DNA from 2 places in the Streptomyces sp. NPDC056883 genome. Region 2 is predicted to be linked to the other one. Evidence: riboswitches for the same ligand, from Rfam matches in the RefSeq annotation. Region 2 holds a riboswitch; the other holds the start of a gene.
The links. A riboswitch is a leader RNA that binds a small molecule or an ion and turns the genes downstream of it on or off. The one in region 2 is predicted to bind cobalamin.

Region 1 (5,084 bases), on a different contig from region 2:
ATGGCGAAGTCGACGCCGGTCAGGACCGCCGGGCCGTCCTCGTAGGCGTAGCCCGCACCGGACAGTTCCACCACCGGGTTGAGTGACGGGTTCACGAGTACAGCCCCTTCAGGGTGAGGGTCAGGGTGATCAGGGCCGCCAGCAGGCCGGCGGTGGCCGTCAGGAAGCGCCACGACAGGGCCGCCTCCGGTACGAGGACCCGCAGCGCGCCGTCGTAGCCGCGTCCGGCCAGACCCGCCTGGAGCTTGGCCGCGCGGTCGAAGGCCCGTACGAAGGAGGTGGCGGCCAGCCCGGCCAGGGACCGCCACAGCGCCGCCCGGCTCGTGTGCCCGAGCCGGGCGGCCTGGGCCCGGCGGACCTGGGCCATGGAGTCGAGCAGCAGGAAGCCGATCCGGTACATGACCAGGGCCACGTCCACCACGGGGGCCGGCACCCCGGCCCGGACCAGCCGGGGCAGTACGTCGGAGACCGGGGTGGTGAAGGCGAACAGCAGCAGCCCGAGCGAGGCCGCCGAGGTCCGCAGCAGCAGTTCGGCGGCGAGCCGGGGGCCGTCGGGGGCCAGGGACACCGGCCCCGCCGGGCCGCCGACCGCGAACAGCAGGGGCAGCGCCCCGGTGAAGCAGAAGCCGAGCGGGATCCGGAAGGCCCGCCAGAGCTGCCGGCCGGCCACCCCGGCCGGGCCGAGCAGCACGGCGAGGGTGGCGGCGGCCACCAGCGGCCCGCCCGGCCAGGGGGGCAGGCACACGGCGGTGACCGTCAGCCCGATCCCGAGCAGGGCCTTCTCCAGCGGGTGCCGGCCGCGCCAGCGACTGCCGTGCGCGGCCACGTCGATCGGCAGCACCCGGCTACGCCTCCGGTGCGGCGGCGGGAGCGGCCGCAGCGGCGGCCGCGCCCTGGCGGCGGCCCTTGCGGACCCCGAAGTAGTACGCGAGGACGCCCGCGCCCAGCGCCGCCTGCAGGGCGAACAGCGCGGACTCGACCTCGCCGGAGGGGGGCTCGTACAGCGGGGAGAACCAGGGCTCGTAATCCGGCTTCAGCTCGGTGATCGCCGCCTCCGCCTGCGCGTCGGCGCCGGCGAAGGGCTCCTCCTTGCCCTCGCCCAGCCCCAGCGCGATCGGCAGGACGGCCAGCGCCGCCACCAGGAGCAGCAGCAGGGTGTTGATCTTCGCGTTCTTGGACATCCCGCTCATCAGGCCGCCGCCTTCTCTCCGGTACGGGGGGCCGTCAGCTTGGCGACACCCAGCCGGACCAGGTCCGACTTGCTCGACGCCATCAGCAGCCGCATCACGAGGACGGTCAGCAGCCCCTCGCTCACGGCCAGCGGGATCTGCGTGACCGCGAAGATCCCCCCGAACTTCGCGAGCGAGCCCACGAACCCGGAGGCCGGGTCCGGGAAGGCCAGGGCGAGCTGCACGCTGGTGACGCAGTAGGTGACCAGATCGGCGAAGAAGGCGCCGAAGAACACGGTCACCATCAGCGGGAGTCCGGACGTGCGCAGGAGCCGGTAGACGGCGTAGCCCGCCCACGGGCCGGCGATGGCCATCGAGAAGACGTTGGCGCCGAGCGTGGTGAGTCCGCCGTGCGCCAGCAGCAGGGCCTGGAACAGCAGGGTGATCGTGCCGAGCACCGCCATGATCGGCGGCCGGAACAGGATCGCCCCGAGCCCGGTGCCGGTGGGGTGCGAGCAACTGCCCGTCACCGAAGGGATCTTCAGGGCGGACAGGACGAAGGTGAAGGCCCCGGACGCACCGAGCAGCAGCGTGCTCTCCGGGTTGGCCTTCACCTCTCGGGTGAGCGAGCGGACGCCGTGGACGACGAAGGGGGCGGACGCGGCGCCCCAGGCGACCGCGTGCAAAGGGGGCAGGAACCCCTCGGCTATATGCATGGGTAGGGAGACCTCTCCAGCACCTCGTGGATGGACAACGCGCCCCGGCCGGTCTCCTGGCTCACGGGTTGACGTCCATGCTCCGCCTTCCCGGGCAGCGCGGAACCTCCCGCGCAGCCCAGTGGCTTTCCCGCAGGAGTGGAGCCGGACTTCCCGATCACAGTGGCGAGGGCCGCACCGGTTTCCCACCGGTTTCCCGAACACCAAGGCCCGCTGACCCTAGTCGGCCGCACGGACCGGGAACAACCCGCCCCAATCGCGCCGCCGCCTGTCCGGATTCCGCTTCGCCGTGACTCTCCGCCACCGGGGTCGCGGTCTCCTCCCCAAGGGTGGGGAGCCGAGGGGGAGTTCCGTAGGCCCGCCGTCGTGGGCGACCGGCGGATCCGGGGCCCGGCGCCGTTCCGCCCGGGTGGTGCACGCTTGGACGGGTGCGGTGTGGCGCACGCCCGGACGGGTGCGGTCCGCTGGCGGGTCCGCCCCGGGACGCCGAGCCTGGTGGGGTGACCACCGAATCCGATGCCGCGCCCGCCTCCGACTACTCCGACCTGACCGCCGTGGTGATCAACTGCACCCTCAAGCGGTCTCCGGAACGGAGCCACACGCAGGGCCTGATCGACGTCAGCACCGGCATCATGAAGCGCCAGGGCGTCCGGGTCGAGGTGCTCAGGGCCGTGGACCTCGACATCGCGACCGGCGTCTGGCCGGACATGACGGAGCACGGCTGGGAGACCGACGAGTGGCCGGTCGTCTACTCGAAGGTCATGGCCGCGGACATCCTCACGCTGGCCGGGCCCGTATGGCTGGGTGACAACTCCTCGGTCATGAAGCAGGTGATCGAGCGCCTGTACGCCTGCTCGTCGATCCTCAACGAGCACGGCCAGTACGCCTACTACGGTCGCGTGGGCGGCTGCCTGATCACCGGCAACGAGGACGGCGCCAAGCACTGCGCGATGAACGTCCTGTACAGCCTCCAGCACCTCGGATACGTCATTCCGCCGCAGGCGGACGCGGGCTGGGTCGGCGAGGCCGGCCCGGGCCCCTCGTACCTCGACCCCGGCTCCGGCGGGCCGGACAACGACTTCACGAACCGCAACACGACCTTCATGACCTGGAACCAGCTCCACCTGGCGAGGATGCTCAAGGACGCCGGTGGCATCCCCGCCCACGGAAACCAGCGCTCCGAGTGGGACGCCGGCTGCCGGTTCGACTTCGAGAACCCCGAGCACCGCTGAGCTCGGGCCGGCCCGTCAGATGAGGTCGCGGTGGCGGCCCACCTTGGTGGAGAAGAGGTAGAGCGGGGGCAGGAGGGCGGCGGCGCAGACGGTCCAGAGCGCGGTACGGGCGCCGAAGTGGGTGGCGAGGAGACCGGCGGTGAGCGCGCCGAGCGGCAGCGCGCCCCAGGAGACGAAGCGGACCGTGGCCATCACGCGGGACAGCAGTTCCGGGGGTGACTGCGTCTGCCGGTAGGTGCGGGTGGTGATCGAGCCGATGACGGTGCCGAAGGCGAAGCCGGCGTTGCCCAGGGCGAACCAGAACGCGTCCCCCGCCGACGTGGTCAGCGGGGCGAGCAGGAGCAGCGCGCCGCCGGCCAGATCGGCCAGGATGATGCCCCGCGCGGTGCCGAGGCGCGTGGTCACGCGGACCGCGACGGCGGCGCCGGCGAGCGCGCCGACCCCGTCCATGGCAAGGACGAGACCGAGCTGCATGGAGTCGAGGCCGGCTCCGCGGACCAGGTAGAGGGGGGTGAGGGCGACGAGGGCCGCGTTGAGGAAGTTGGCGGCGGTCGCCCAGATCATGCAGGGGCGCATGACCGGGTGCTTGGTGACGTAGCGCCATCCCGCGCGGATCAGCCGCAGCGCGCTCTCGCCGGTGCGGGGCGCGGGGCGGCTCTCGGGGAGGGTGCGCAGGAGCACGGCGGAGGCCAGGTAGCTGGCGGCGTCCACGACGATCGCGCCGACCGGGCCCGTCACACCGATCAGGACGCCGCCGAGGGAGGGTCCGCCGGTGTCGGTGACGGCGTGCGTGCCCGACATGACGCTGTTGCGGGCGGCCAGCTGCCGGGCCGGGACGACGGCGGGCAGGAAGGTCGAGTTGCCGATGTCGAACAGCACGGTCGCCGAGCCGGTGACGAGCGCCGCGAACACCAGGTGCGGATAGGTGAGCGTGCCGATCCACCAGGCGAGCGGCAGCGATCCGAGCGCCGCGAACCGTACGAGGTCGAGCGTGACCTGGAGCCGGCGCAGCGGCACGCGCTGCGCGAGGACGCCCGCCGGGAGGCTGAGCAGCAGCCAGGAGACCTGCCCGGCGGCGGCGAGCAGGGCGACCTGGAAGGCGGTGGCGTCCAGAACGGTGAGGGCGACGAGCGGCAGGGCGAGGGAAGTGACGGCGGTGCCCGCGCCGCTGACCGTGGCGGCGGCCCAGAAGCGCCAGAAGACGCCCGGCGACGAGGTCTCCCGTTCGTCTTCGCGTCGGTCGTGCTCTTGGATCGCTTGCGTTCCGCTCATGCGGAGCCCACCCCCGGGTCTTGTCAGTCTCTTTTGGGAACTAACCTGTTCCAGGTGAGTTTCTATCCGGAACTGACCTCATGGCGCAAGATGGTTCCGACGAACGGCCGCCGTGCGCGCAGAAGTGGAGACGTGGTGATGAGGTCGATCCCCGAGCGGGACGCCGCCTGTGCGATCGCGCAGGCCGCGGCGGTGGTCGGCGACTGGTGGAGCCTGCTCCTGATCCGGGAGACCGCCAGGGGGCACCACAGGTTCGACGCGCTCCAGGAGGAGCTGGGCATCTCCCGGAAGGTGCTCGCCGAGCGCCTGGCGCACCTGGTGGAGACGGGGGTGCTGGAGAAGGTCCCGTACCAGGAGCGGCCGACGCGGCACGAGTACCGGCTGACCGAGAGCGGCCGGGGGCTGCTGCCGGTCCTGCTGTCGATGCAGGACTGGGCCGACCGCTGGCTCCTAGGTGACGGCTCTCTCAGCGGCACCGCCGGCGAGGCGAGCGCGGAGGCGCGGCGCGTCGCGGACCTGACCGGCCGGCAGTTGCCGCGCCTGCGGCTGTCCGGTCACCGGGACGGCGTGCCGGTCGACCCGGTGGCCGACGCCGTGGCCACCGTCCTGTTCTGCTATCCGGCGACCGGGAGCCCCAGCCCCCTGCCGGAGGGCTGGTCGCAGATCCCCGGCACCGTCGGCTGCACGCTGGAGAA
Region 2 (5,084 bases):
GGTGTTCTTGGCCCGAAGCCGGTCGGGAGTGACGGTGGGCTTGCCCTCGGTGCCCTCGATGTCGGTGCCGCCGAAGATCCACAGGTCTACGCTGCCCGGCTTGGGCTTGTAGAGCATGGCCCCGAGTTGGCTGTACTCCCAGGTGTTCTGGCCGGGGTCGGCGTGCCAGTACGACCAGTAGGCGGAAGCGGGGGGCGTGAGCACGCAGTCGTCCTGCTGCGCGGTGGGGAACTGCTTGCCGCCCTGGAAGCCGCTGTATCCGATGCGGCAGATGAAGGCGGGACCGTCGTGTCCGGTGCCGGTGGTGGCCCAGCCGCCTTGGTTGAGGAGCTCGTAGCCGGTGGTGGGCGTGCTCCCGCAGGAGCGGTAGACCGGGCCGCCCCAACGGCTGAAGTCCACGGCGAGGACGGCCCCGGAGGAGGTCGTGCACTGTCCCATGGGGAGCGGGCCGGCCCCGGCCGGGGCCGCGGTGGCGGCGAGGGCCGCCACCGTCAGCCCGAGCGCGGCGGCCGTACGGGCCAGGGTCCGCAGGACGCGGCTGCGGATCATGCCTCGCCCCCGGTGGTTTCGCGGCGGCGCTTGGCGGCGCGGGTGATGCCCCAGCCGCCGAGGGTCAGGAGCAGGGCTGCGCCAGCGAGGCCGCCGACCTGGGCGCCGGTTGCGGCGAGGCCTCCGCCGCGTGGACCGGAGCCCGGGCCGCCCCCGTTTTCGCCCGGGGTCACGATGACGGGGGCGGAGGGGGAGGGAGACGGCCGGACCGAGGCGCTGGGGACGGGCTGCGGGGCGGTGCCGCTGAGGTCGCGGGTCAGCAGGCCGAAGGAGATGCCGGTGGCGCCGCCCACGGCCTGCGCGGAGGCGCGGACGTCGGAACCGGGCTGGCCGCCCTTGGCGATGGTGAAGCCGCCGTCGGAGTTCTGCTGCGAGACGAGGAACGTGCGCGCCCTGGCGATGCGGTCCGCGTACTTCGTGGCGTCCAGGGACATGCCCTGCACGGCGAGGGCGGCGGAGTTGACGGAATTCCCGGAGGCGCCGGGGAAGCCGCCGTCGTCCTTCTGCTGGGTGGCCAGCCAGGCGACCGCCTTGTCGACGGCCGCCTGCGAGGCGGCGTCGGGAAGCAGGTCGAGGGCCATGGCGGCCATCGCGGTGGAGTCCACTTCGGCCCGGCTGGGCTCGCCGATCAGGCTGGGCCAGGCGCCCGAGGGGTCCTGGAGGCTCTTGAGGTAGGCGATGGGTTCGGCCGCGGCGGCGCTCTCCCCCGCTCGGAGCTGGGCGATGACGCCGAGGGACTGGGAGAAGACGGAGGTGGCGTAGGCGTAGTTGCCCTTCGCCGCGCACTGCTGGGGGGTGTCGTTCTTCGCCGTGCAGATGCCCTTGGCGAGCGCGGCGATCAGGTCCCGGCCGCCGAAGTTTCGGGGGTCACGGCCTACGGCCTCGGCGAGCAGGGCCGTCTTGCCGAGCGAGCCGCCGGCGGCGTACTTGGTGCCGATCAGGGTCCAGTCGTCGATGCTGCGGCCCTTGCCGTCCTTGCCGCCCTTGTCGAGGAAGTCGACGATGCCCCGCAGCGTGGTGTTGTCCCGGCCGGTGGCGGCGAGCGCGTAGGCGCCGTCGATGGTCAGGCCGTAGTCGGCGAAGCCGGTGCCCGCGCCGCTCTCGTAGTAGCGGCCCTGGATCAGACGGCTGTGGTCGGCTAGGTACGCCGAGCCCTTCCTCAGGTCCGGCCCGTCACCGGCCGGAGGAGTGACCGGGGGAGTGACGGGCGGGGTGACGGGCGGAGTGACCGGCGGGGTGGTCGGCGGATCGGTCTTCGTCGTCGTCAGCGCGACCAGGTCGCTCTTGGCGCCGGCGACGGCGGCCGGCGCGGTGGCGAACAGCCGCGATTCGGTGTCGTCCTCCTCGAAGCCGAAACCGGCTCCCGGGAACTGGTGCTTGGACAGCCAGGAGACGCCCGCGTCCGCGAAGGCCGCGTCGCCGAGTGCGCGCAGGGCCTGGGCGGCCCAGGCGGTGGAGGCCGGGCTGCCGGTCGTCATGTACGAGGCGGAGGGCCAGGCGCCGGTCGCCAGTTGGGACTTCTTGAGGTAGCCACGGGCCTTCTGCACGGCCGCGTCGTGGCCGCCGGCCCGCTTGAGGGCCAGCGTGATGAGCCCGGTGGCGTTCGCGTCGCTGTCGCACCATTCGCCGGAGCGGATGAGGATGGAGGTGAAGCCGCCGTCCTCGCACTGGAGTCCGATCAGCCGGTTCACGGCGTGGGCCGGGGGCGTCACGCCTCCGTTCAGCAGCGCGATGACGGCCATGGCCTGGGCGTCGGACTGGCCGGTGGTGCGGAAGTCCCCCTTGGTCAGGCAGCCTTCGACGTTCTCGCCGTCACCGATGTCGCGCGGGCAGACGTACCTGACGAGGTCGCCGAGCAGGTCGTGACCGCCGAAGGCGCGAGGGTCCTTGCCGGTGGCCTCGGCGACGAGCGCGAGACGGGCGGCGGCGGAGGCGTCGGGGATCTTGTCCTTGCCGGCCGGGTAGGCGTACGCGTCGGTCTGCGCGGGCGCGGCGAGGAAGGCGGCGACCTTCCTGGCCGCCGGGCTCTTCGGGTCGGCAGCCGTCAGGGCGTACACGGCCTCGGTGGTGAGGAGGTGGTTCGGGGTGGTGGAGCCCTCGTCGACGACGCGCTCCCCGTCCGTCAGCTTGCCGCTGATCCAGCGGATGGCCGCGGGCACGTCGACCGACCCGGCGGGCACGGTGGGAGGGGCCGTCGGGACGGTCGGATCGGGGGTGGAACCTCCCCCGGCCCGTACGTCGTCGGGGGAGAAGACGGGCTTGCCCGAGGTGCCGCCGATGTCGGTTCCTCCGTAGACCCAGGCGTCCACGTCGCCGGCCTTCGGGTTGCGCGCCATGGCGCCGAGCGGGCTGTAGGTCCAGTTCTTCTGGCCGGGGGAGGCGGTCCAGTACGACCAGTAGGCGGTGGCCTGCGGCGTGAGGACGCAGTCCTCCTTGTCCGGAGTGGGGTACTCCGTACCGGTGTTGAAGGAGCCGTTGCCGATCCGGCAGATGAACCCGTCACCGTCGTGGACGGTGCCCTCGGTGGTGAAGCCGCCGGTGTGCAGCAGCTCGTAGCCGGTGGTGGGGGTGGTGTCGCAGCCGCGCTCGACCTTGCCGCCGAAGGGTCCGAAGTCCACGGCGACGATGGCACCGGTGGTGGCCGTGCACTGCTCGACCGGGTCTGCGTTCGCGGAGGTGGGGACCGTGAGGAAAGCCACTCCCGCACCGAGCGTCAGGAAGGACGCGGTCACGAGGGAGAAGAACCGCCGCCTCGTCCCCGACTGCCGTTTCGCCTGCTGTTCGGTGCCCACCGCGGCCCTCGTCTCTGCCGGGCGGCTGCGTACGTGGCGATGCGCCCCCGCACGGCTCGTGCGCCGTGGGAGGTTGCGACGACCACACCGCAGTCCGCGACGGCGTTCTTCGTACTGTGACCCAGCCCCAGGCATTCCGGCTCACCCGGGACGCCCCGGGCCTACGGTTGCGGGTCAGCGCCGGAATTCGACCGGCTTCCCCTGGTACTGAGCAGTTATCAGCCGGAGTGCAACACGGATGTCGGTGACGCGTCAAGGTGGCGTGAGTCTCATCAAGGGGTCTCGAGGGCCCTGGGCTTGCCCGCCCTCCGGGTGGCCGGCTGACTGGCTGGCGGACCCTTGATCACTCCGGTAGCGTCCTGGGCTGCCACATGGGGGAATCCGGTGAGAAGCCGGAGCTGACGCGCAGCGGTAGGGGACGGCGGGGGCCGTTCCGAGCCCGAATGCCCATACGGCGATGCAGTACAGGAAGCCGTACCACGCGTTCCGGACGGCGGCCCTCCCACCCTGCCCCGGCCGTGTTCGTGTGCGGTGACCTGTGGGCGTGCGCGGGCGGCGGCCGGCGTTCGCCGATTCCAGGAGCAGGCCATGTCCCGTCCCCGTACCTCCCGCCGCCTCGCGCTCGCGGTGCCCGCCGCACTCGGCGCCTTCGTCCTCACCGCACTGCCCGCCTTCGCGACCTCCAGCCCTGCGCAGATGGCCACGTCCAAGACGAACGGCGTCGCCTACCTCAAGTCGCTCCAGGCCGCGGACGGTTCGTACGCCGGGTCCGGGCTGTCCAACGAGTGGGCGTTCAGCGCCTTCGCCGCCGCGGGTACGGCCGTCGTCGATGTCGCCCCCGGCGGCGACACGACGAAGAACGCCCGCACGGTCTACCGCAACCTGCTCTCCACGGCAGGCTGGCCGCAGGCTTCCCCGGTGGTCACCGACTACGAGCGCGGAACCCTGAACGCGTACGCCGCGGGCATCGACCCGGCCCGGGTCTCCGCCTCGCGCAACCTCGTCGCGAACGTCTATTCCTACTGGCAGACGGCAGAGGCCGGCTACTTCGGTCCGTCAGGTAACTTCAACGGCACCGTCTTCGCGGCCCTTTCGCTGCGCGGAGCCAAGACGCAGGGCGGCGCCCACCGCATTCCGCAGGCCCTGACCGACTCGATGGTCACCCGCATCCGCGCCAACCAGCACGTGGACGGCGGCTGGACCTTCAACAAGGCCGAGGGCAACCCCACCGTCCTCAACTCCGCGAGCGACGTCGACATGACCGGCGCCGCGATGGCGGCGCTCTGCGTCTCCGGCGTGCCCCACACCGATGCGGACGTCGTCCAGGCCAAGAACTTCCTCAAGGGCAAGCTGGTCGCGACCACCGGCGCCTTCAACTCCCTGTACGGCGTCAACACCAGTTCCAACGGATGGGGCGTGGCGGGCCTGAACGCCTGTGGCATCAGCCCGCAGACCGGCGACTTCCTGACCGCCAACGGCAAGACCCCGATCGACTTCCTGATCGCCAACCAGTACAACCCGGCGGGCGGCTTCAAGTACAAGCCCGCCGACACGAGCCCGAGCGCCTACGCCTCGATCGACGCGCTGCGCGCAGTGGCCGGCGGCGGCTTCACCACGGCCCCGCCCGTACCGGTCACTCCCGGCGCCCCGCAGTGGGTCGCCCAGTCCGCCTTCACCGCCGGGACCGCCACCAAGCTGGCCCTGACCGTCGACGACGGCGCCGGCAGCCTCAAGGTCTGCTCG

Region 1: it holds a riboswitch for cobalamin, as region 2 does, so the genes downstream of both, ACFRU2_RS40070 (energy-coupling factor ABC transporter permease) here and ACFRU2_RS02795 (prenyltransferase/squalene oxidase repeat-containing protein) in region 2, are expected to answer to the same signal.

The regions. Positions count from the first base shown of each region.
Region 1 is NZ_JBHUBS010000031.1:47,162-52,245, reverse strand. Features, by position in the region: gene ACFRU2_RS40085 (energy-coupling factor ABC transporter ATP-binding protein) at 1-95, opposite strand, end outside; gene cbiQ (cobalt ECF transporter T component CbiQ) at 92-841, opposite strand; gene ACFRU2_RS40075 (energy-coupling factor ABC transporter substrate-binding protein) at 846-1,181, opposite strand; gene ACFRU2_RS40070 (energy-coupling factor ABC transporter permease) at 1,190-1,885, opposite strand; cobalamin riboswitch at 1,914-2,108, opposite strand; gene ACFRU2_RS40065 (flavodoxin family protein) at 2,386-3,117, shown strand; gene ACFRU2_RS40060 (MFS transporter) at 3,133-4,389, opposite strand; gene ACFRU2_RS40055 (winged helix-turn-helix transcriptional regulator) at 4,528-5,084, shown strand, end outside.
Region 2 is NZ_JBHUBS010000001.1:591,009-596,092, forward strand. Features, by position in the region: gene ACFRU2_RS02790 (hypothetical protein) at 1-549, opposite strand, end outside; gene ACFRU2_RS02795 (prenyltransferase/squalene oxidase repeat-containing protein) at 546-3,341, opposite strand; cobalamin riboswitch at 3,450-3,588, opposite strand; cobalamin riboswitch at 3,676-3,811, shown strand; gene ACFRU2_RS02800 (hypothetical protein) at 3,930-5,084, shown strand, end outside.